DNA from 2 places in the Mammaliicoccus lentus genome. Region 2 is predicted to be linked to the other one. Evidence: a T-box and tRNA genes for the amino acid it is inferred to sense, from the RefSeq annotation. Region 2 holds a T-box; the other holds one or more tRNA genes.

Region 1 (12,489 bases), 1.4 Mb from region 2:
CGAAGATATTTTAGAAACGGGTACAACTTTAAATTCAATAGTTGATTTATTGAAATACAGAAATGTTAATTCTATTGAAATTGTGACACTATTAGACAAGCCAATGAAGCGTAAAGTGGATATTGAAGCTAAATACGTCGGCGAAAAAATTCCAGATGAATTCGTAGTGGGTTATGGATTAGATTTTGCTGAGAAATATCGTAATTTACCGTATATTGGAACGTTAAAACCTGAAATCTATGAATGATTAGTTAAGTAAGGTTAATTACTAGCGTGTGAAATTATAAATGTGGTAAAATTTTTGTTAGTTTTATTAATTGAGTAGGAGGACAAATTGAATGCAAAAAGCTTTTCGAAATATATTAATGATTGCGCTTTTAGCTATCGTCCTATTTGGTGTGTTCCAGTTCATTAATGGCAACGGACAATCACCAAAACAACTTACATATAATGAGTTTATGACGAAGTTAGAAAAAGGCGATTTAAAAACGTTAACTATTCAACCAGAACAAAATGTTTATATGGTTAGCGGTGAACTAAAAAAAGGTAAAGATGAAAAATATACATCTTCAATCCTATTTAACAACCAAGATGATCTGAAAAAAATTACAGAAACAGCCGATAAGCAAAGTGACTTGAAATTCAATGTCAAAGAAGAAGAAAAACAAAGTGTGTTCGTAAGTGTGTTAACGACACTCATCCCTGTTTTAATTATTGCATTTTTATTTATATTCTTCTTAAGCCAAATGCAAGGCGGCGGTGGCGGTGGCGGCCGCGTTATGAACTTTGGTAAATCAAAAGCCAAACTTTATGACGACCAGAAAAAACGCGTTAGATTCTCTGATGTAGCAGGTGCTGACGAAGAGAAACAAGAATTAGTGGAAATTGTAGATTTCCTTAAAGATAATCGTAAATTCAAGAAAATGGGCGCACGAATACCTAAAGGTGTTTTACTAGTTGGTCCTCCAGGAACAGGTAAAACTTTACTTGCAAGAGCTGTTGCAGGTGAAGCTGGAACACCGTTCTTCTCAATAAGTGGTTCTGACTTCGTTGAGATGTTCGTTGGTGTCGGTGCAAGCCGTGTTCGTGACTTATTCGAAAATGCTAAGAAAAATGCTCCATGTATCATCTTTATTGATGAAATTGACGCTGTAGGTCGTCAACGTGGCGCAGGTGTTGGCGGTGGACACGATGAACGTGAACAAACACTGAACCAATTATTAGTTGAAATGGATGGCTTCGGTGAAAACGAAGGTATCATTATGATTGCAGCTACTAACCGTCCTGATATTCTTGACCCAGCATTATTACGTCCTGGACGTTTTGATAGACAAATTCAAGTTGGTCGTCCAGATGTTAGAGGTCGTGAAGCAGTACTTAAAGTACATGCACGTAATAAACCTTTAGATGAAACAGTAGACCTAAAAGCAATTTCACAAAGAACACCAGGATTCTCAGGTGCAGATTTAGAAAACTTATTAAATGAAGCATCATTAGTTGCTGCTCGTACAAATAAAACTAAAATTGATATGCGAGATATAGAAGAAGCTACAGACAGAGTTATCGCTGGACCAGCCAAGAAGTCACGTGTTATTTCCGAAAAAGAAAAAAATATTGTGGCTTTCCATGAAGCGGGACATACAATTATCGGTTGTGTATTAGATGAAGCTGAAATGGTTCATAAAGTAACAATCGTTCCTCGCGGACAAGCTGGTGGATATGCAATGATGTTACCTAAAGAAGATCGTTACTTCATGACTGAACCAGAACTATTAGATAAAATAGTTGGACTATTAGGTGGTCGTGTTTCTGAAGAGATTAACTTTGGTGAGGCATCAACTGGTGCACATAACGACTTCCAACGTGCTACTAGTATTGCACGTAAGATGGTTACGGAATACGGTATGAGTAAGAAATTAGGTCCGTTACAATTCGGTAGCTCAGACAGTGGACAAGTATTCTTAGGTAAAGATATGCAGTCTGAACCAAATTATTCAGATCAAATTGCTTATGAAATTGATTCAGAAGTACAACGTATTATTAAAGAACAATATGAACGTTGTAAACAAATTCTTACAGAGCATAAATCTCAATTAGAGTTAATTGCTAAAACATTACTTGTTGAAGAAACGTTAGTCGCTGAACAAATCCACTCATTATTTAACGAAGGAAAATTACCAGAAGTTAAATACGATGATTCTCACTTAGAAGAAGACAATGAACCTGACGAAGATAAATATGAAGGTGACTTAACACAACAAGAAGGCACATTAGATGTCGAAGATGACAAAATTGGTAAATCTTACGAAGAGGTTAAAAAAGAAGAATCTCATAATTCGAAAGATGAACAAGAATCTGATGAAGAAAAATCTAATGATGAGCCAGCACATAAAGAAGAACCAAATATCGATGATTTAGGTGACAATAAACCTACAGATCGTAAAGAATAAATTTATACAAGTCCCTTTCAATAGTTTGATTGAGAGGGGCTTTTTTTAAAGAAGGAGTATATTTATGACAAAAGATTATTTAGTAAGAGCATTGGCATTTAATGATGAAGTACGTGCTTTTGCTGTACAGACTACAAATACAATTCAAGAAGCTCAAACGAGACATTACACATGGCCAACTGCTTCTGCTGCATTGGGAAGATCGATGACAGCAGGTGTGATAATGGGTTCAATGTTAAAAAATGAAGAGAAATTAACGATTACTATCGACGGGGGCGGACCTATAGGTAAAATTATGGTAGATGCTAATGCTAAAGGTGAAGTTAGAGGTTATGTTCAAAATCCTCAAACTCATTTCCCGTTAAATGATCAAGGTAAATTGGACGTAAGACGTGCAGTAGGTACAGATGGTATGCTAAGCGTCGTAAAAGATATTGGGCTAAAAGACTATTTCACAGGTTCTACACCGATTGTTTCGGGAGAACTTGGCGAAGACTTTACTTATTATTTTGTTACGAGTGAACAAGTTCCATCAGCTGTTGGACTAGGTGTACTGGTAAACCCAGATAATTCTATTAAAGCAGCAGGCGGGTTTGTTATTCAGCTTATGCCAGGTGCTTCTGAAGAAACGATTGAAGCGATTGAAGAAAAAATTAATCAAATGGAACCTGTTTCTAAATTGATAGATAGAGGCCTTTCACCAGAAGAATTAATTGAAACGGTGTTAGGAAAAGAAAACACAAGAATAATTGATAACATGGAAGTAGAGTTCAAATGTAATTGTTCAAGAGAAAAATTCTTAAATGCAATTAAAGGTTTAGGAGAGGCAGAAATCGACTCAATGATAGAAGAAGATCATGGAGCTGAAGTAGAATGCCATTTCTGTAGAACGAAATATAATTTTACAGAAGAAGATTTAATGTCACTTAAAAAATAAATGTAAAAAGTAATTTAGTAAATACTTTCACTTTAAGGCGTATTTTGTTATAATAAGTATATCCGATAAAGAAACTAAGATATGAAATTGAAAATACTGACTAGGAGTGAATTATAAATGGCTAAGAGAGTAAATAATATTGTTGAATTAATTGGAGATACACCTGTTGTTAAATTAAATAGAGTAGTGGAAGATGGTTCGGCAGATGTTTATGTAAAATTAGAATATCAAAACCCGGGTAGTTCAGTTAAAGATAGAATCGCTTTAGCGATGTTAGAAGCTGCTGAAAAAGAAGGTAAAATTAAACCGGGCGATACTATTATAGAGCCTACATCTGGTAATACTGGTATCGGTCTAGCAATGGTAGCAGCTGCAAAAGGTTACAAAGCAGTATTTGTTATGCCGGACACAATGAGTAGTGAACGTCGTGCGCTATTAAAAGCTTATGGTGCCGAATTAGTATTGACACCTGGAGCTGAAGGAATGAAAGGTGCAATCAAAAAAGCAAAAGAACTCAAAGAAGAAAAAGGCTATTTTGAACCACAACAATTCGAAAACCCAGCAAACCCTAAAGTTCATGAATTAACAACTGGTCCAGAATTAGTTGAACAATTCGAAGGTACAGAAATAGATGCTTTCTTAGCTGGTGTCGGTACAGGCGGAACATTAACTGGTGCAGGTAAAGTGCTTAAAGAAAAATACCCTAACATCCAAATCGTAGCTATTGAGCCTGAAGATTCTGCTATATTAAGTGGCGGAAATCCAGGACCACATAAACTACAAGGTTTAGGTGCAGGATTTGTCCCAGACACTTTAGATACAAAAGTTTATGATGATGTTATTAAAGTAGGAAATGAAGAAGCGATGGAAATGTCTAGAAGAGTTGCTAAAGAAGAAGGGATTCTTGGCGGTATTTCATCTGGTGCTGCTATAAAAGCTGCATTGAAAAAAGCAAAAGAATTAGGTGAAGGTAAAACAGTTGTTACAGTATTACCAAGTAACGGTGAACGTTACCTATCTACACCATTATATGCTTTTGAAGACTAATCATTTATAATTTTATAATGTATTAACTTTTAATTACGAATCACGTCTAGAATAAATAACTTAAATAAGTTATTTCATTTAGGCGTGATTTTTTAAATTTGTTATAATAAGTTTATCTATGTAAAAGGTAGGTTTTCTATTGTGAAAAATACGAAAGTTATGGGTATTTTAAATGTGACGCCAGATTCTTTTTCTGATGGTGGTTCTTATAATAGTGTTGAAAATGCTAGAGCACATGCTGAACAATTAATAAGTGAAGGTGCAGATATTATAGATATTGGCGGTGTTTCAACACGTCCTGGATATACTAAAGTAACGTTAGAAGAAGAATTGAATAGAGTTATACCTGTAATAGAAGCATTAAATGATTTAGATGTTCAATTATCGGTAGACACGTTTAGAAGCCAAGTTGCAGAAGAATCGTTAAAACGTGGTGTAACGATGATTAACGATCAATGGGCTGGGTTATATGATCCTGAAATATTTAATGTTGTTGCGAAATATGATGCCGAAATTATTTTAATGCATAATGGGGACGGCAACCGAGAAATGCCAGTGATGGATGAATTGCTATTATCTTTATTGAAACAAGCAAATCAAGCAGAAATAGCAGGAATACCCGAAAAAAATATTTGGTTAGATCCTGGTATTGGATTTGCTAAATCAAGAGAAGAAGAACGTATAGTAATGTCGAGGTTAGATGAATTAGTAGCAACAGGTTATAAAGTGATGCTGGCTACAAGTAGAAAACGTCTCATCAATGATTTACTAGGTGGAAATATAGATGTGAAAGAGCGTGATGAAGCAACTGCAGCAACGACAGCTTTTGGAATTGAAAAAGGTATTCATGCTGTACGCGTACACAACGTAAAAATGAATAAAAGAGTTGCGCAAACTATTGATGCTTTGAAAGGGATATAAAATATGGATAAAATTATACTAGATGGCATGTCTTTTTATGGATATCATGGAGCATTTAAAGCTGAAAACGAATTAGGGCAGATATTTTTAGTAGATTTAGAATTGAAATTAGATTTATCTGAAGCTGGAGAAACAGATGATTTAGAAAAGACTGTAAACTACGGTGAAGTATTCGAGATTGTTAAAGAAATAATGGAAGGGGAACCAGTACAATTAATTGAACATCTCGCAGAACGTATTGCAAAACAATTATTTTCGCACTATAATCGAGTATTGGAAACTAAAGTAAAGATTACGAAAAATAATCCGCCAATTCCGGGACATTATAATGGTGTTGGTATTGAGATCGTGAGGAAGAGATAAATGCATACCGCATATTTAGGTTTAGGAAGTAATATAGGAGAGAGGGAACTTCAATTAGAACAAGCTGTTACATTTTTAAATTCAGAAGAAGGTATCAAAGTAACGCAAGTATCTCCAATATATGAAACAAAACCGGTAGGATACACAGAACAACCTGATTTTTTGAATATGTGTATCGAAATCTCAACTGAATTAGAAGCATTAGACTTGTTGAAAGTATGTATGATGGTTGAGCAACAATTACATCGTGTTAGAAATGAACGATGGGGACCACGTACCATTGATATTGATATATTATTATATGATCAATCCGTTATTCAATCACCAGACTTAGAAGTGCCACACCCAAGAATGACAGAAAGAGCATTTGTGATGGTACCACTTAATGATATCGCCTCAAATGTTGTTGAACCAATATCCAAAAAATATATTTGGGAGCTATTGCCAAACGACGAACAAGTAGTAAAGTATAATAAAGAAAGAGGTTAGACCATGTGGGAAATAGGAAATGAAAAAACATGCTTCATGGTACTTAAAAGATGTAAGAGGTAGAGTTAGAAAAGTTATAAATCAAACAAATACAAGAGATGAGTTAGTAAGTATTCTTGAACAATTTGTTGAAGAGCAATAACAAGAAATAAGTGCAATTTAATTAAGGAGTGGAAGATCATGTCAGAAGAAATGAATGACCAAATGTTGGTTCGAAGAGAAAAACTACAAGAATTAAGAGATTTAGGTATTGATCCATTCGGGCAGAAATTTGTAAGAAGCGGAGATTCTGTTACTTTACATAAAGAATGGGACGAATTTACAAAAGAAGAACTTCAAGAAAAAGAAGAAGAGTCTTCAGTTGCTATAGCTGGACGTTTGATGACTAAAAGAGGTAAAGGTAAAGCAGGATTTGCTCATGTTAAAGATATAACAGGACAAATTCAAATTTATGTTCGTAAAGACCAAGTCGGTGAAGAACAATTTGAAATTTGGAAACATGCTGATTTAGGAGACATAGTTGGAATTAAAGGTGTTATGTTCAAGACGAATACTGGTGAATTATCTGTTAAAGCGAAAGAATTCGTAGTATTAACTAAGTCTTTAAGACCTTTACCAGATAAATATCATGGTTTACAAGACATTGAACAACGCTATCGTCAACGTTATTTAGACTTAATTACAAGTGAAGAATCAACAAAAACATTCATTACACGTAGCCAAATTATTCAAGAGATGAGAAATTACTTGAACCAAAAAGGTTTCTTAGAAGTTGAAACACCAATGATGCATCAAATAGCAGGAGGTGCTTCAGCACGTCCGTTCGTTACACATCATAATGCTTTAGATGCTACTTTATACATGAGAATAGCAATTGAATTGCACTTAAAACGACTTATTGTTGGTGGTTTAGAAAAAGTATATGAAATCGGAAGAGTATTCCGTAATGAAGGTGTGTCAACGAGACATAACCCTGAGTTCACTATGATAGAGTTATATGAAGCTTATGCAGACTATAATGATATTATGGATTTAACTGAAGCAATGGTCGCTTCAATAGCTGAAAAAGTACTTGGTTCTGCTACAATTCAATATGGAGAAGAAACAATCGATCTAGCTTCAAAATGGAAGAGATGGCACATGGTAGATGCTGTCAAAGAATATACAGGAGTAGACTTCTATGAAGTTAAAACTGATGAAGAGGCACATGAATTAGCAAAACAACATAATATAGAAGTAGAAGATCGTATGACATATGGTCATATCTTAAATGAATTCTTCGAACAAAAAGTAGAAGAAGAATTAATTCAACCTACGTTTATTTATGGACATCCAATTGAAATATCACCATTAGCTAAGAAAAATCCAGAAGATCCACGATTTACTGATCGCTTCGAACTATTTATAGTTGGTAGAGAACACGCTAATGCATTTACAGAATTAAATGATCCAATCGATCAACGTGAAAGATTTGAAGCGCAAGTGAAAGAAAAAGATCAAGGTAATGATGAAGCACATGAAATGGATGAAGATTTCATCGAAGCATTAGAATATGGTATGCCTCCGACAGGTGGATTAGGTATTGGTATTGACCGTTTAGTTATGCTATTAACAAATTCAGCATCAATAAGAGATGTACTATTATTCCCATATATGAGACAAAAATAATTTTATGTTCGGCAATAACCTTTAATAATAAGGTTATTGCCTTTATTTTTGGTATTAAATGACATAAATAAAGCGTTAAAACGTTTTCTTATTAAAAAAACAACTTTTTTCATAAAAAGCATTGACGAAAGAATATAAATTGGGTATTATATAAAGGTCGCTGAAAACAAGCGGACGTGAATTCGAAAACTTTGTAAAGAAAGTTAACAAGGTGTAAAATTTACTATTGAAAAACATAAACTAACTCTATATAATATATAAAGTAAGACAAAAACGAAACAACATTGTCTGGTGGCGATAGCAAAGAGGTCACACCTGTTCCCATGCCGAACACAGAAGTTAAGCTCTTTAGCGCCGATGGTAGTTGGACTTACGTTCCGCGAGAGTAGGACGCTGCCGGGCAGTATTGTTAATTGGAGAATTAGCTCAGCTGGGAGAGCATCTGCCTTACAAGCAGAGGGTCGGCGGTTCGAACCCGTCATTCTCCACCATTTAGCCGGCCTAGCTCAACTGGTAGAGCAACTGACTTGTAATCAGTAGGTTGGGGGTTCAAGTCCTCTGGCCGGCACCATGTTTTAGAGCCATTAGCTCAGTTGGTAGAGCATCTGACTTTTAATCAGAGGGTCAGAGGTTCGAATCCTCTATGGCTCACCATTAATAATATTGTAAAAATAATGATTTAGCGGAAGTAGTTCAGCGGTAGAATACAACCTTGCCAAGGTTGGGGTCGCGGGTTCGAATCCCGTCTTCCGCTCCATTTTTATTTTTTCTTGCCGGGGTGGCGGAACTGGCAGACGCACAGGACTTAAAATCCTGCGATAAGTGATTATCGTACCGGTTCGATTCCGGTCCTCGGCACCATTTTTAGCGCCCGTAGCTCAATTGGATAGAGCGTTTGACTACGGATCAAGAGGCTAGGGGTTCGACTCCTCTCGGGCGCGCCATTATTAATAACGGGAAGTAGCTCAGCTTGGTAGAGCACTTGGTTTGGGACCAAGGGGTCGCAGGTTCGAATCCTGTCTTCCCGACTTCTATTAAATATTTTGGGGGCTTAGCTCAGATGGGAGAGCGCCTGCTTTGCACGCAGGAGGTCAGCGGTTCGATCCCGCTAGTCTCCACCATTTATAAAATAGATAATGAACATTGAAAACTGAATGACAATATGTCAACGTTAATTCCAATAATTGAGTACTGAAAGTACTTCAAAGAGTGATTGGCTTAACCAATCAACAAGAGCTAATCAAGCTTACTTCTTTTATGGAGAGTTTGATCCTGGCTCAGGATGAACGCTGGCGGCGTGCCTAATACATGCAAGTCGAGCGAACAGATGAGAAGCTTGCTTCTCTGATGTTAGCGGCGGACGGGTGAGTAACACGTGGGTAACCTACCTATAAGACTGGGATAACTCCGGGAAACCGGGGCTAATACCGGATAATATATTGAACCGCATGGTTCAATGTTGAAAGACGGTTTCGGCTGTCACTTATAGATGGACCCGCGCCGTATTAGCTAGTTGGTAAGGTAACGGCTTACCAAGGCAACGATACGTAGCCGACCTGAGAGGGTGATCGGCCACACTGGAACTGAGACACGGTCCAGACTCCTACGGGAGGCAGCAGTAGGGAATCTTCCGCAATGGGCGAAAGCCTGACGGAGCAACGCCGCGTGAGTGATGAAGGTCTTAGGATCGTAAAACTCTGTTGTTAGGGAAGAACAAATTTGTTAGTAACTGAACAAGTCTTGACGGTACCTAACCAGAAAGCCACGGCTAACTACGTGCCAGCAGCCGCGGTAATACGTAGGTGGCAAGCGTTATCCGGAATTATTGGGCGTAAAGCGCGCGTAGGCGGTTTCTTAAGTCTGATGTGAAAGCCCACGGCTCAACCGTGGAGGGTCATTGGAAACTGGGGAACTTGAGTGCAGAAGAGGAGAGTGGAATTCCATGTGTAGCGGTGAAATGCGCAGAGATATGGAGGAACACCAGTGGCGAAGGCGGCTCTCTGGTCTGTAACTGACGCTGATGTGCGAAAGCGTGGGGATCAAACAGGATTAGATACCCTGGTAGTCCACGCCGTAAACGATGAGTGCTAAGTGTTAGGGGGTTTCCGCCCCTTAGTGCTGCAGCTAACGCATTAAGCACTCCGCCTGGGGAGTACGACCGCAAGGTTGAAACTCAAAGGAATTGACGGGGACCCGCACAAGCGGTGGAGCATGTGGTTTAATTCGAAGCAACGCGAAGAACCTTACCAAATCTTGACATCCTTTGACCGCTCTAGAGATAGAGTCTTCCCCTTCGGGGGACAAAGTGACAGGTGGTGCATGGTTGTCGTCAGCTCGTGTCGTGAGATGTTGGGTTAAGTCCCGCAACGAGCGCAACCCTTAAGCTTAGTTGCCATCATTAAGTTGGGCACTCTAGGTTGACTGCCGGTGACAAACCGGAGGAAGGTGGGGATGACGTCAAATCATCATGCCCCTTATGATTTGGGCTACACACGTGCTACAATGGATAATACAAAGGGCAGCGAACCCGCGAGGTCAAGCAAATCCCATAAAATTATTCTCAGTTCGGATTGTAGTCTGCAACTCGACTACATGAAGCTGGAATCGCTAGTAATCGTAGATCAGCATGCTACGGTGAATACGTTCCCGGGTCTTGTACACACCGCCCGTCACACCACGAGAGTTTGTAACACCCGAAGCCGGTGGAGTAACCTTTTATTAGGAGCTAGCCGTCGAAGGTGGGACAGATGATTGGGGTGAAGTCGTAACAAGGTAGCCGTATCGGAAGGTGCGGCTGGATCACCTCCTTTCTAAGGATATTACGGAATGACCATAAGGTCATGGAATAACGGAGACATATTGTATTCAGTTTTGAATGTTTATTTGACATTCAACATTGCACATTGAAAACTAGATAAGTAAGCAAATAGATTTTACCAAGCAAAAAACCGAGTGAATTTTTAACGAAATTCAACAAGCTTAATAATCGCGCGTCGTCTTTTTAGACGACATCACAGATTAATAACTGGTAAAGGTTAGTTAAACATGGTTGTATCTTCGATACACAGTGCTTAACTAAGGATTTACATGATTAAGTTATTAAGGGCGCACGGTGGATGCCTTGGCACTAGAAGCCGAAGAAGGACGTTACTAACGACGATATGCTTTGGGGAGCTGTAAGTACGCTTTGATCCAGAGATTTCCGAATGGGGAAACCCAGCATGAGTTATGTCATGTTATCCACATATGAATACATAGTATGTGAGAAGGCACACCCGGAGAACTGAAACATCTTAGTACCCGGAGGAAGAGAAAGAAAACTCGATTCCCTGAGTAGCGGCGAGCGAAACGGGAATAGCCCAAACCAATAGGCTTGCCTATTGGGGTTGTAGGACACTCAATACGGAGTTACAAAGGAAATAATTAGACGAATGGTTTTGGAAAAGCCAACCATAGAAGGTAAAGGTCCTGTAGTCGAAAGTTATTTCTCTCCTGAGTGGATCCTGAGTACGGCGGAACACGTGTAATTCCGTCGGAATCTGGGAGGACCATCTCCCAAGGCTAAATACTCTCTAGTGACCGATAGTGAACCAGTACCGTGAGGGAAAGGTGAAAAGCACCCCGGAAGGGGAGTGAAATAGAACCTGAAACCGTGTGCTTACAAATAGTCAGAGCCCGTTAATGGGTGATGGCGTGCCTTTTGTAGAATGAACCGGCGAGTTACGATTTGATGCAAGGTTAAGCAGTAAATGTGGAGCCGTAGCGAAAGCGAGTCTGAATAGGGCGAATGAGTATCTGATCGTAGACCCGAAACCAAGTGATCTACCCATGTCCAGGTTGAAGTTCAGGTAACACTGAATGGAGGACCGAACCGACTTACGTTGAAAAGTGAGCGGATGAGGTGTGGGTAGCGGAGAAATTCCAATCGAACTTGGAGATAGCTGGTTCTCTCCGAAATAGCTTTAGGGCTAGCCTCAAGTGATGATTATTGGAGGTAGAGCACTGTTTGGACGAGGGGCCCCTCTAGGGTTACCGAATTCAGACAAACTCCGAATGCCAAATAATTTAACTTGGGAGTCAGACTATGGGTGATAAGGTCCATAGTCGAAAGGGAAACAGCCCAGACCACCAGCTAAGGTCCCAAAATATATGTTAAGTGGAAAAGGATGTGGCGTTGCCCAGACAACTAGGATGTTGGCTTAGAAGCAGCCATCATTTAAAGAGTGCGTAATAGCTCACTAGTCGAGTGACACTGCGCCGAAAATGTACCGGGGCTAAACATATTACCGAAGCTGTGGATTATCCGTAAGGATAATGGTAGGAGAGCGTTCTAAACGTGTTGAAGCATGATCGCAAGGACATGTGGAATGTTTAGAAGTGAGAATGCCGGTGTGAGTAGCGAAAGATGGGTGAGAATCCCATCCACCGATTGACTAAGGTTTCCAGAGGAAGGCTCGTCCGCTCTGGGTTAGTCGGGACCTAAGCCGAGGCCGATAGGCGTAGGCGATGGATAACAGGTAGATATTCCTGTACCACCTATGATTGTTTGAACGATGGGGGGACGCAGTAGGATAGGCGAAGCGTGCTGTTGGAGTGCACGTCCAAGCAACAAGA
Region 2 (12,489 bases):
TAATTGAGATTGAACGCGAGCGTTCAATCTCTTTTTTATGCCTAAGTGTACGATTTCAGTGCCCAACTGTAAAAAACTGCTATAAAAGTTAACGGTTGGGTATAAATAATATCAAAGTAGGGTATTTTTATCCTAGAATATTAATTTCATATTAAAATAATTGTACATTACAACAAAGGAGTGTTTTAAATGAATAGATTAAAAATATTTATGTTGGCCTTAGTCTCCGTTATTATGGTTGGTTTAGTTAGTGCACCATTAGAAGCAAATGCACATAATGAACCAAAACAACCAAGAGTCATATTACCTAAGAATGACCGCACGCAAATAACAGACACGACTTCTGGACATTACCAATCTGTTGCATTTGCTGATATAGGCGGTACGTCTATAGCATCTGGGGTTGTAGTAGGTAAAAATACAATTTTAACAAATAAACATGTAGTAGACTTTACGAATGGTGATGCATCTCAATTGAAATTCTCACCAGGAGCAAATGGCGAAGGAAATTACCCGTTTGGTACTTTCACAGCTACTGATTACACAACTGCTCCAGATGGAGAAGATTTAGCTGTGGTCCATGTTGGTAAGAATAGTAAAGGACAGTCTATTGGTGATGTAGTTCAACCTTCAAGTCCAGTAGATACATCATCTGTGAAAAAAGGTGATCCAATTACAGTTACAGGTTATCCTGGTGACAAGCCATTAGCTACTTTATGGGAAAGTAAAGGTAATGTATTATCCGCTTCAGGCAGTAGCATTACATATGATTTAAGCACATACGGTGGTAACTCAGGTTCACCTATATTTAACGCTAATAAAGAATTGATTGGTATTCATTATGGTGGCGTTACAGGTGAACATAACAGTGGTGTCCTATTCAATTCAAGTGTACAAGAATATATTAATAATAATTTAAAATAGAACATAAACACACAGTCCGAGACATTTTTATATGTCTCGGACTGTGTGTTTTTATATCTAATTTACTCACTGTATATTTCGTCTACTACTTTTTTGAATGATTCAAATGATTTATACTGTTTATCTAAATCATAAATATAACTAACTGCCATAATTTCATCTACATTATATTTTTCTTGGAATGCTAAAAATTGTTTTTTAACTGTTTCTTCACTACCTATAAATGAAGTGTTTGTTTTATCTTGTGCCATATATTTTTCTTGAGGTGACCAAATGTTTTCTAATTGATCTGTTGGTGGTTGTAATGGTAAACGTGAATTTCTAACAATACCTAAGAACATTAAATGCATAGTGGATGATAAATATGTTGCTTCTTCATCTGTTTCTCCTATTATGACATTTAAACATACTGTCACACGTGGTTTATCTAAATACTCAGATGGTTCGAATAAATCACGATAAATTTCTATAGCTTGTGCCATTTGTTGTGGTGCAAAATGAGCTGCAAACACATAAGGTAGACCAAGGCGAGCTGCTAAGTGGGCAGAATCTGTTGATGAACCTAACACGTATATAGGGATATTTGTATCTACACCAGGGTAAGGTCTTACATATGATTGATCTTCTTCAGGACCGAAATATTTTAATAATTGTTTAATGTCATCTCCGAATGTATATACACCTTTATGTGAATCACGTCTTAGTGCAGAAGCAGTCATCATATCAGTGCCGGGAGCGCGACCAAGTCCTAAATTAAGGCGGTTTGGAAACATAGTAGCCATTGTACCAAATTGTTCTGCTACGACTAGTGGAGCGTGGTTAGGAAGCATGATACCACCTGAACCTACCATGATTGAATCTGTATGTTCTAAAGTATGTTGTATTAATAAAGCAGTTGCAGAACTTACTAAATTAGGTGCATTATGATGTTCAGCTATCCAATAACGTTCGTAACCTAATTTTTCTACATGTTGTGCAAGTTGTACCATATTTTGAATCGCTTCTTGCTCTGATTCTCCTTTTCTTAAAGGAACAAGATTCAAAGCAGAAATTGGGAAATGTGATTGCATGTTTAATTCTCCTTACTTATTTATATAATCGAAGTATAACAATAGTAAAGAAGGCGCTCTATGAAATTGCTCATTAAAAGTTGACTAATGTAAAACTTCTCGTTATACTATATGAAAATTTAGCGAAAGGTGGCATCAATATTAGACATGGACATCCAATAATTTTTACGCACTTAATTTGATTACGTAAAAATACCATTGTATTACACAATGATGATTGGATAAATATGTCTAAATATTGTAAGCCACCATTACTGAGAATAGTGTAATGGTGCGTCCTTGTATGTGTAATACATGGGTCGGGAGGCAACATTATGCTATTTTTATTTGAAGAAAAACCATTAGAAATTGAGAATAAACAGCTTATAAAACGTTTGTCATTTCATATCGAAGACCATGAGCATTTAGCCATTATCGGCGTTAATGGTGTTGGTAAATCTACGCTATTACATCATATTCATAAAAATGAATTGATTGATACAGCCATGATGGAACAAGATTTAAGTAAATATGATGATATTGATGTTATGGATTATGTCATGTCTGCATATCCAAAGTTAGTTGAATTGAGAAAAGATTTATCTGACATTGATTCTTTAAATAGTTATATAGAATTAGACGGATATAACGTTGAAAATAACATTATTATTGAAGGGAATAAATTAGGATTATCATCAACACATTTTGAGCAAAAGATAGGCACTTTAAGTGGTGGTGAGCAAACTAAAGTCTCATTTTTAAAAGTTATTTTATCAGATGCACCATTATTATTAATAGACGAACCAACTAACCATATGGATAAAGAGATGAAAGTGTGGTTAATAAAAGCTTTTAAATCAGAACCAAGAGCTATTCTATTCGTATCGCATGATAGAGAGTTTTTAAATGAAACACCAGATGCTATTTTAGAGCTCACAAAAGATGGTGCAACTCGATATTCAGGCCATTATGATGATTATAAAAATCAAAAAGATATTGAAATTGAAACAGAAAAATTAAAATATGAAAAAGAACAGAAAGAACAAAAAGCAATAGAAGAAAGTATTAAGAAATACAAAGAATGGTATCAAAGCGCTGCTCAGAAAGCTTCTGTTCGTAGTCCATATGCTCAAAAACAATTAAGTAAATTAGCTAAAAGATTTAAATCAAAAGAACATCAGTTAAATCGTAAATTAGAAGAATCAAAATCTGATAATCCGTTAGAAGAAAATAAATCCTTTTCTATAGAAAATAATGAATTTAAATCACATTACTTAGTAAGATTCGAAAATGTTTCATTTTCATATAAGAGTCGTGAAATTTTTAAAGACACTTATTTTGAAATAAAGAGAAATCAAACTGTAATTATAGAAGGTAAAAATGGGTCCGGTAAATCTACATTGATACAATTAATTTTAGGTAACTTATTACCAATGAGTGGAGCTGTCAAAAAGCACCCAGACTTAGACATAGGATACTTCTCGCAAGATTTTCAAAATTTAAACCCAAATAACTCGGTATTAGAAGAAGTTATGGATATTGAGAATATGACGATAACAGACGCGAGGACTATTTTAGCGAGTTTTTATTTTGATAAGAGCAGGATGAATGATAAAGTTCGTCAGTTATCAATGGGAGAAAAGTGCAGGTTACAATTTGTAAAATTATATTTTTCTAACCCACACATCTTAATTTTAGATGAACCAACTAATTATTTTGATATTGGTATGCAAGAGAAAATCATACAATTAATCCAAAGTTTTAATGGTGCAGTAATTATTGTGTCGCATGATGAAATTTTTAAAGATGAAATAAGAGACCAAGTTTGGAAGATTGAAAACTGTAAGCTCATTCATGAAAATGTATCTATTAATACACCTATTGATGCTGAATCGATGAAGGAAGAGTTAAAAATATTAGAGCAATTTACAGATGAAAGAAATAAAGAAACAGACTTCTAGTCAATTTTATAAAATGGTGCTAGAATAGTGACATTGAAAACTAAGAAAGGACGTTCAAGATGAAAGTATATGCAGATTATGCAGCGACAACGCCAGTAAAACCTATTGTTACTGAAAAAATAACAGAAATATTATCAGAGCATTATGGAAATCCATCTTCTATACATTCTATAGGTAGAGATGGGAGGAAATATTTAGATCAAGCGAGAAGAGACATTGCATCTGTTTTAGGGTCTCAACCAAATGAAATTATATTTACAAGTGGTGCGACAGAAGCAAACAATACGGCAATAAAAGGCGTTGCGAGAAAAAAAGAAAATCAAGGAAAGCATATTATCACAAGCAGTATAGAGCATCATTCTGTATTGCATGTCTTTGAAGAACTTGAGCGTGAAGGATTTGAAGTCACTTATTTAGATGTTCATCCAAATGGTGTTGTAGATTTAGAACATTTAAAAGAGAGCATTAGACCAGATACAACTTTAATTTCAATTATGCTTGTTAATAATGAAGTTGGAACTGTTCAACCTTTATATGAGATTGCCGAAATAATTGAAGGACAAGAAATTACATTCCATGTCGATGCTGTTCAAGCAATTGGACATATGCCTATTGATTTTAATGAAATGCCTATGGATATGCTAAGTGTTACAGCTCATAAATTTGGTGGTCCAAAAGGTATAGGTGCTTTGCTTGTTAAAAAGGATATTCAGTTTAATACATTTATTCAAGGTGGAGAACAAGAACTAAAGAGAAGAGCAGGTACTGAGAATGTTCCTTATATTTGTGGAATGGCAACAGCTATAATTGAAGCTAATGAAAATATGGATTATCACAATGTACACTTAATGAATTTAAAGCAAAATTTCATCGTAGGATTACAACAAAATGCGATACCATTTGAACTTAATGGAAGTATGACAGATACAACCGGCCATATAACGAATTTATACTTTCCATTTATAGAAGTTGAAACAATGCTTACGTTATTGGATATGTCTAATATTTATGTTTCAAGTGGTTCTGCTTGTACAGCTGGATCTACACTACCATCTCATGTACTACAAGCGATGTTTGGCAATGAAGAAAGAACGAAAAAATCTGTAAGATTTAGTTTTGGATTAGAGACAACTGAAGAAGAGATTAACTATATTGTAAGTGCAATTATGAAAATATATCATCAATTTAAGGAGGAAGAAAATGAATAATCAATCTACCCGTGTAGTCGTAGGTATGAGCGGGGGCGTAGATAGTTCTGTAACTGCGCATATATTAAAAGAACAAGGTTATGATGTCGTAGGCATATTTATGAAAAATTGGGATGACACTGATGAAAATGGTGTCTGTACAGCTACTGAAGACTATAATGATGTTATTGCAGTATGTAACCAACTAGATATTCCTTATTATGCAGTAAATTTTGAAAAAGAATATTGGGATAAAGTGTTTACGTATTTCTTAGATGAGTATAAAAAAGGAAGAACACCAAACCCTGATGTTATGTGTAATAAAGAAATTAAATTCAAAGCATTTTTAAATCATGCTTTAAAACTTGGAGCAGATTATGTTGCTACAGGTCATTATGCTCGTGTAAGACGCGATGGCGATAAAGTAGAAATGCTTAGAGGCGTAGACAATAATAAGGACCAAACTTATTTCTTAAACCAATTAACAGAAGAACAACTTTCTAAAGTTATGTTCCCATTAGGAGAATTAGAAAAAAGTGAAGTACGAAAAATTGCAGAAGAACAAGATTTAGCAACTGCAAAAAAGAAAGATTCTACGGGTATTTGTTTTATCGGCGAAAAAAACTTTAAAACATTTTTATCTCAATATTTACCTGCTCAAAATGGTAAAATGCAAACACTTGATGGCGTAGATATGGGAGAACATACTGGTTTAATGTATTATACAATTGGACAAAGACATGGTCTAGGAATTGGCGGAGACGGAGATCCATGGTTTGTTGTAGGTAAAAATCTTAAAGATAATGTGTTATATGTTGAACAAGGCTTTCACCATGAAGCTTTATATAGTGATTACTTAATCGCTTCTGATATTTCTTTCATCAATGAATTAGATTTCAGCACACCAATTCAGTGTTCTGCAAAATTTAGATATAGACAAAAAGATACAAATGTTACAGTAGAAAAAATTTCAGATAACCAAATTAAAGTCATTTTTGAAGAACCAGTAAGAGCAATTACACCTGGACAAGCTGTCGTATTATATGATGGTGAAGTTTGTTTAGGTGGCGCTACAATTGATGAAGTATATAAAACTGAAAAGCAATTAGACTATATGGTATAAAATTTTTAGAGGTGATATCTTTTAAGATACACCTCTTTTTAATTTTGTTATAATGGTAGTCAATGATAATTTAAAAGGAGTTAAATCATGCATAACGAAAATGAAATCGTAGAATTAATAGAAAATAAAAAATTTGATGAAGCACTCAAATGTTTATTTGAAAATATAGAAGAGAATCCAAATGAAGTGACGAATTACATTAATGCGGGTACTATTTTGGCTGAAGCGGATGAAATAGAAAAAGCAGAAAAATTCTTCCAAAAAGCTATTACTATAAATGAAGAGCACGGTGGTGCATATTATAGTTTAGCGAATTTATATTACAATCAACAAAGATTTGATGAAGCTGTTAAATTATATCAATTTGCTATTCAAAAAGGTTTAAATGATTCAGATACTAACTTTATGTTAGGCATGTGTTTTAACGAATTAGGAGCACATACTGAAGCAATGCCATACGTTATGAGAGCTCATGAACTAAAACCAGATGATTTAGAAATAGCTTTTCAATATGGTTTAACACTTTGCCAAGTAGAAATGTTTGGAGAAGCCATAACGCAATTAGAAAATGTGCTTGAAAAAGATTCACAACATGTGGATGCATTATATAATTTAGGATTAGCAAAATATATGAAAAATGAAGATGCTGAAGAAGCGTTACAATACTTCAATAAAGCAGTAGAGATACAACCGGACCATTTATTAAGTGGACACGCAATTAAAATGTTTGAACAAATGTCAGAGGAGGACTAGCATTGGAAAATTTATCTTTATTTGATCTTTCACATGTTAAAGGTGAAGTTATTAGAATATTATTTCAAAATAGTGATAACTATTACACTGTTATAAAAGTTGATGTGATGGATTCAAATGAAGATTTTGACCATGAAGTCACTATAGTAGGGTACTTTCCTCAAATTGTAGAAGGTGAAACTTATCTTTTTAAAGGTAAGGTTATTGAACATCCTAAATATGGAAAGCAACTTCAAGCTGACACTTTCGAGAAAGAATTACCTCAAACGAAACAAGGTGTCATTCATTATTTGTCCAGTGATTTATTTAAAGGAATAGGTAAGAAAACTGCAGAGACAATCGTCAATAAATTGGGTGAAAATGCACTACAAAAAATATTGGATGATCCAGATGTATTAGAAGAAATACCTAAATTAAACAAACAAAAACGTAGTACTATAGTAGAATCTATAAGAGAAAATCAAGCGATAGAACGCATAATGATAAAGTTAAATGAATTAGGATTTGGACCTAAACTAGCCATGAGTATTTATCAAACGTATAAAGAAGAAACAATGAACATCATAAAACAGTCTCCTTATCGATTAGTTATGGATATAAATGGTATTGGTTTTCAAAGAGCAGACCAAATCGCTGAACAAATTGGTATTTCAAAAGACCATAATGAACGTGTTGTGGCGGGTGTGAATTACTATTTAGATCAGCAATCGTTACAAAACGGTCATACATTTTTACCGATTGATATTTTAATCAATGGTGCATATGAATTATTAAATCATAACCAACCTGAAGTTGTAGCAAAAGAGCAAATTAATGATGTTATCGTTGAGATGAGTGAAGAAAGTAAAATTATAATAGAAGACAATAATTGTTTCATGCCATCTTTATATTACTCAGAAGCTAAAAGTGTTCAAATTATGCATAGATTGTATCAACACCAAGAAGATTTAAAAGAAATTGAAAAAAGTGATTTACAACTTCATATTGGTGAAATAGAAGACATGAATGACGTTTCTTATGCTGAAGGGCAGAAGAATGCACTCGAAACAGCCATCAATAATAAAATGATGTTATTAACAGGTGGTCCTGGTACAGGTAAGACGACTGTTATAAGAGGAATATGTGAGCTATATTCTGAAATTCATGGCGTTAGTTTGGATTATGATGATTATCAAGAAGGAACTGATTTTCCAATAGTTTTAGCAGCTCCAACAGGAAGAGCAGCTAAAAGATTAAGTGAATCAACTGGTTTAGAAGCCATGACTATCCATAGATTGATAGGTTGGAGTAAAGATACTCAACCTGATGATGTATTAGATAATGATATACATGCTCATTTAATTATATTGGATGAAATGTCTATGGTTGATACATGGTTAATGTACCAATTTTTAAGAGCAGTACCTGATTATGCGCAAATTATTTTTGTAGGTGATGAAGATCAATTACCTTCAGTTGGGCCTGGTCAAATATTCAAAGATTTAATTGATTCAAAAGTCATTCCACGTGTGAACTTAACAGAAGTATATAGGCAACAAGAAGGTTCATCAATCATTGATTTAGCACATAAAATAAAAAATAATATTCCAGTTTCTATTAATGAAAAACATCATGACCGCTCATTTATCAGTTGTAACAGTAACCAAATTGCTTCAGTCGTTGAAAAAGTTGTTCAAGGTGCAGTTAAAAAAGGATATAATATGCAAGATATTCAAGTTCTTGCGCCAATATATCGTGGTCCAGCAGGTATCAATAAGTTAAATCAATTACTTCAAGACATTTTAAATCCTAAAACTGAAGAAACAAGGTTTTTACAATACGGTGAAGTAGAGTATCGTGAACAGGATAAAGTACTACAGCTTATTAATAGACCGGACGATAACGTGTTTAATGGTGATATTGGTGTTGTTATAGGTGTATATAAAGCTGAAGAAAATGCTTTGGGGAAAGATGTTATTATCGTTGATTATGAGGGAAATGAAATAACTTACACGAAACAAGATTTATCAGAGGTTACACATGCATATTGTTGTTCAATTCATAAATCACAAGGCTCGGAATTTCCGATTGTTATCATGCCTATTGTTAGACAATACTTTAGAATGTTACAGAAAAACATTTTATATACTGGTTTAACAAGAGCAAAACAGTCTTTAGTTGTCTGTGGTGAGGAAAATGCTTTTAATCAAGGTATTAAAACATTAGGAAATGGACGTATGACGTCTTTCGATACAAAACTTAAACTGTATTTTAGTAATGATGATACAGAGGAACCAACTGAAATCAAAAATTTGATACTGACAGAAGAAAATATGTATGAAGTTGATCCAATGATAAACATGCAAAATAAAACACCTTATGACTTCATGAAATAATTGACATACAAAATAACTCTGCTTATAATCAAATAGAATACAAAAAGAAGAGGAGTAAATAAATAATCGCTTAGAGAGACATGTTGGTTGGTGAAAAACATGACATTATTTATTGAACGCTGCTTCTTTGAACTATAATCAAATAAACTTAAAGTGATGACATTGTGTCATAACTAGGGTGGTACCGCGATACGTTCGTCCCTTTTTTAGGGATGGGCGTTTTTTATTTATTTTGAGGAGTGATTTGAATGAAAAATTTAAAAGCTAGTGAAATAAGACAGATGTACATTGATTTCTTCGTAGAAAAAGGGCATATGGTTGAACCATCAGCACCTTTAGTACCTATCGATGATGATACGTTATTATGGATAAATTCTGGGGTTGCGACATTGAAGAAATATTTCGATGGCCGTGAAATACCTAAAAATCCTAAAATTGTTAACGCTCAAAAGGCAATTCGTACAAACGATATTGAAAATGTAGGGTTTACAGCAAGACATCATACATTCTTTGAAATGTTAGGTAATTTCTCAATTGGTAACTATTTCAAAAAAGAAGCTATTCAATATGCATGGGAGTTTTTAACAAGCGAACGTTGGATGGCTATGGATCATGAAAAACTGTACGTTACGATACATCCAGAAGATACAGAAGCTTATGATTTGTGGCATGACATGATTGGTTTGGAAGAGAGTAGAATTATTAGAATCGAAGGTAACTTTTGGGATATAGGTGAAGGACCGTCTGGACCTAATACTGAAATCTTTTATGACCGCGGTGAAACCTATGGACAAGAAGATCCTGAAGAAGAAATGTACCCAGGTGGAGAAAACGAGCGTTACTTAGAAGTTTGGAATTTAGTATTCAGTGAGTTTAACCATAATAGTGATCACACATATACACCATTACCTAATCAAAATATTGATACGGGATTGGGTCTAGAAAGAATGACATCTATTGCTCAAGATGTTCCAACAAACTATGATACTGATTTATTTATTCCAATTATTGAACAAGTAGAACTTATTAGTGGTTTGAAATATCGAGAAAATAAAGAACAAGATACAGCATTCAAAGTTATTTCTGATCATATTAGAACGATTAGTTTTGCTATTAGTGATGGCGCACTACCTGCTAACGAAGGTCGTGGATACGTATTAAGAAGGTTATTAAGAAGAGCAGTACGTTTTAGCCAAAGTTTAAAAATTAATGAACCTTTCTTATATAAACTAGTTGATATTGTTGCAGAAATAATGGAACCATACTATCCAAATGTAAAAGAACAAAGCGATTTCATCAAGAAAGTAGTTAAATCAGAAGAAGACCGTTTCCATGAAACTTTAGAAGAAGGTCTTGCGATTCTTAACACGATGATGCTTAAAGCTAAAGAGAATAATCATATATTATCAGGTTCAGATGCATTTAAACTTTATGATACTTACGGTTTCCCAATTGAGTTAACAGAAGAAATCACAACTCAAGAAGGTATATCAATAGATGAAGAAGGCTTTGCGGATGAAATGCGTCAGCAAAGAGAAAGAGCAAGAGCAGCTCGTCAAAAAACGCAATCTATGCAAGTTCAAAATGAAGTGTTGAGTAAATTAACAACACCGAGCACATTTGTTGGTTATGATAAAACAGAAATACAAACAGAAATTACAGATATTATTCTAAACGGCGAAATATGTGAAGAAGCAGAAAGTGGAGAAACGATACAATTTATTTTAAGAGAAACGCCATTTTATGCAATTTCTGGTGGACAAGTTGCCGATACAGGAATCATTAGACATGATCAATTCGAAATTGCAGTGACAGAAGTTACTAAAGCACCAAATGGTCAAAACTTACACACTGGTCATGTTACATTTGGACAAGTTCATGTAGGCACTACAGTTGATGCATTTGTAAATAAAGATGAAAGAAGAAGTATTACAAAAAATCATTCTGCTACCCATTTATTACATGCAGCATTAAAAGAAGTATTAGGAAATCATGTTAACCAAGCTGGTTCATTAGTTGAAAGCGAAAGATTAAGATTTGATTTCTCTCACTTTGGACAAGTAACTGCTGAAGAATTAGAACAAATAGAGCAAATAGTGAACGAAAAAATTTGGGAAAACATTGCAGTCCAAATTGAAGAAATGTCTATCGATAAAGCTAAAGAAAAAGGTGCAATGGCATTATTCGGTGAAAAATACGGTGATATTGTACGCGTTGTAGATATGTCGCCATTCTCTATTGAGCTTTGTGGTGGTATACATGTCCAAAACACAAGCGAAATTGGATTGTTTAAAATCGTTTCAGAATCAGGTACTGGTGCAGGTGTAAGAAGAATAGAAGCAGTAACTGGCAAGGTAGCATACGAAACATTAAAAGAAACAGAGCAAATTCTTAACGATGTAATGAGTCATGTTAAAGTAAAAGAGCAAGATAGAACAATAGAAAAAATCGATCAAATTCAACAACAAATTAAAGACTTAGAAAAAGAACTTCAACATAAAAATAAAGTTATTACGGATTTAAAAACAGGTAATATTGAAGAAAGTGTAGAAGAAATTAACGGTATAAAAGTATTGTCTACACAAGTTGAAGCAGAAAATCCAAAAGTATTGAGAACAATTATGGATGACTATAAATCAAAAATGCAAGATACCGTATTGTTGTTAGCAAGTGTTAACGGCGAAAAAGTATCATTAGTAGCTTCAGTTCCAAAATCATTAACAGATAAAGTTAAAGCAGGAGATATCATTAAAGAAGCTGCTCAAATTACAAATGGTAAAGGTGGCGGTCGTCCTGATATGGCACAAGGTGGCGGTACTGATCCTTCCAAAGTAACAGAAGCATTACAGTTTGTTAAAAACTACATTAAAACTCTATAATTTTAAGTATTAAAGGAATATGATATAATTAATACTAAGTTAATGGAGTTAAGGAGTGTAAAAAAAGATGAATAATTTTGATAAAACAATGAAATTTAATTATGATGAATTTCCAAAAGAAGATGTCAAAACAGTACTACAAAATGTTTATCGCACTTTAGAAGAAAGAGGATATAATCCAGTGAATCAAATTGTTGGATATTTACTTTCTGGTGATCCTGCGTATATCCCTAGACAC

The links. A T-box is a leader RNA that pairs with one kind of tRNA and senses whether it is charged. The one in region 2 lies ahead of alaS (alanine--tRNA ligase), so its partner is inferred to be a tRNA-Ala.
Region 1: it has a tRNA-Ala gene. The T-box ahead of alaS (alanine--tRNA ligase) is inferred to sense a tRNA for this amino acid. The anticodon was not compared.

Annotation. Positions count from the first base shown of each region.
Region 1 is NZ_OX344834.1:2,697,448-2,709,936, reverse strand. It holds gene hpt (hypoxanthine phosphoribosyltransferase) at 1-247, shown strand, start outside; gene ftsH (ATP-dependent zinc metalloprotease FtsH) at 339-2,450, shown strand; gene hslO (Hsp33 family molecular chaperone HslO) at 2,515-3,387, shown strand; gene cysK (cysteine synthase A) at 3,505-4,434, shown strand; gene folP (dihydropteroate synthase) at 4,576-5,355, shown strand; gene folB (dihydroneopterin aldolase) at 5,359-5,718, shown strand; gene folK (2-amino-4-hydroxy-6-hydroxymethyldihydropteridine diphosphokinase) at 5,719-6,207, shown strand; partial or broken gene ACNMOQ_RS13445 (tRNA-dihydrouridine synthase) at 6,224-6,349, shown strand; gene lysS (lysine--tRNA ligase) at 6,388-7,875, shown strand; rRNA gene rrf (5S ribosomal RNA) at 8,163-8,277, shown strand; tRNA gene ACNMOQ_RS13430 (tRNA-Val) at 8,291-8,366, shown strand; tRNA gene ACNMOQ_RS13425 (tRNA-Thr) at 8,371-8,446, shown strand; tRNA gene ACNMOQ_RS13420 (tRNA-Lys) at 8,454-8,529, shown strand; tRNA gene ACNMOQ_RS13415 (tRNA-Gly) at 8,558-8,632, shown strand; tRNA gene ACNMOQ_RS13410 (tRNA-Leu) at 8,648-8,736, shown strand; tRNA gene ACNMOQ_RS13405 (tRNA-Arg) at 8,743-8,819, shown strand; tRNA gene ACNMOQ_RS13400 (tRNA-Pro) at 8,830-8,903, shown strand; tRNA gene ACNMOQ_RS13395 (tRNA-Ala) at 8,921-8,996, shown strand; rRNA gene ACNMOQ_RS13390 (16S ribosomal RNA) at 9,130-10,685, shown strand; rRNA gene ACNMOQ_RS13385 (23S ribosomal RNA) at 10,965-12,489, shown strand, end outside.
Region 2 is NZ_OX344834.1:1,255,216-1,267,704, forward strand. It holds gene ACNMOQ_RS06230 (trypsin-like serine peptidase) at 190-924, shown strand; gene ACNMOQ_RS06235 (LLM class flavin-dependent oxidoreductase) at 987-1,994, opposite strand; gene sal(B) (ABC-F type ribosomal protection protein Sal(B)) at 2,309-3,934, shown strand; gene ACNMOQ_RS06245 (cysteine desulfurase family protein) at 3,994-5,142, shown strand; gene mnmA (tRNA 2-thiouridine(34) synthase MnmA) at 5,135-6,244, shown strand; gene ACNMOQ_RS06255 (tetratricopeptide repeat protein) at 6,332-6,997, shown strand; gene recD2 (SF1B family DNA helicase RecD2) at 7,000-9,372, shown strand; T-box leader at 9,411-9,578, shown strand; gene alaS (alanine--tRNA ligase) at 9,621-12,251, shown strand; gene ACNMOQ_RS06270 (IreB family regulatory phosphoprotein) at 12,319-12,489, shown strand, end outside.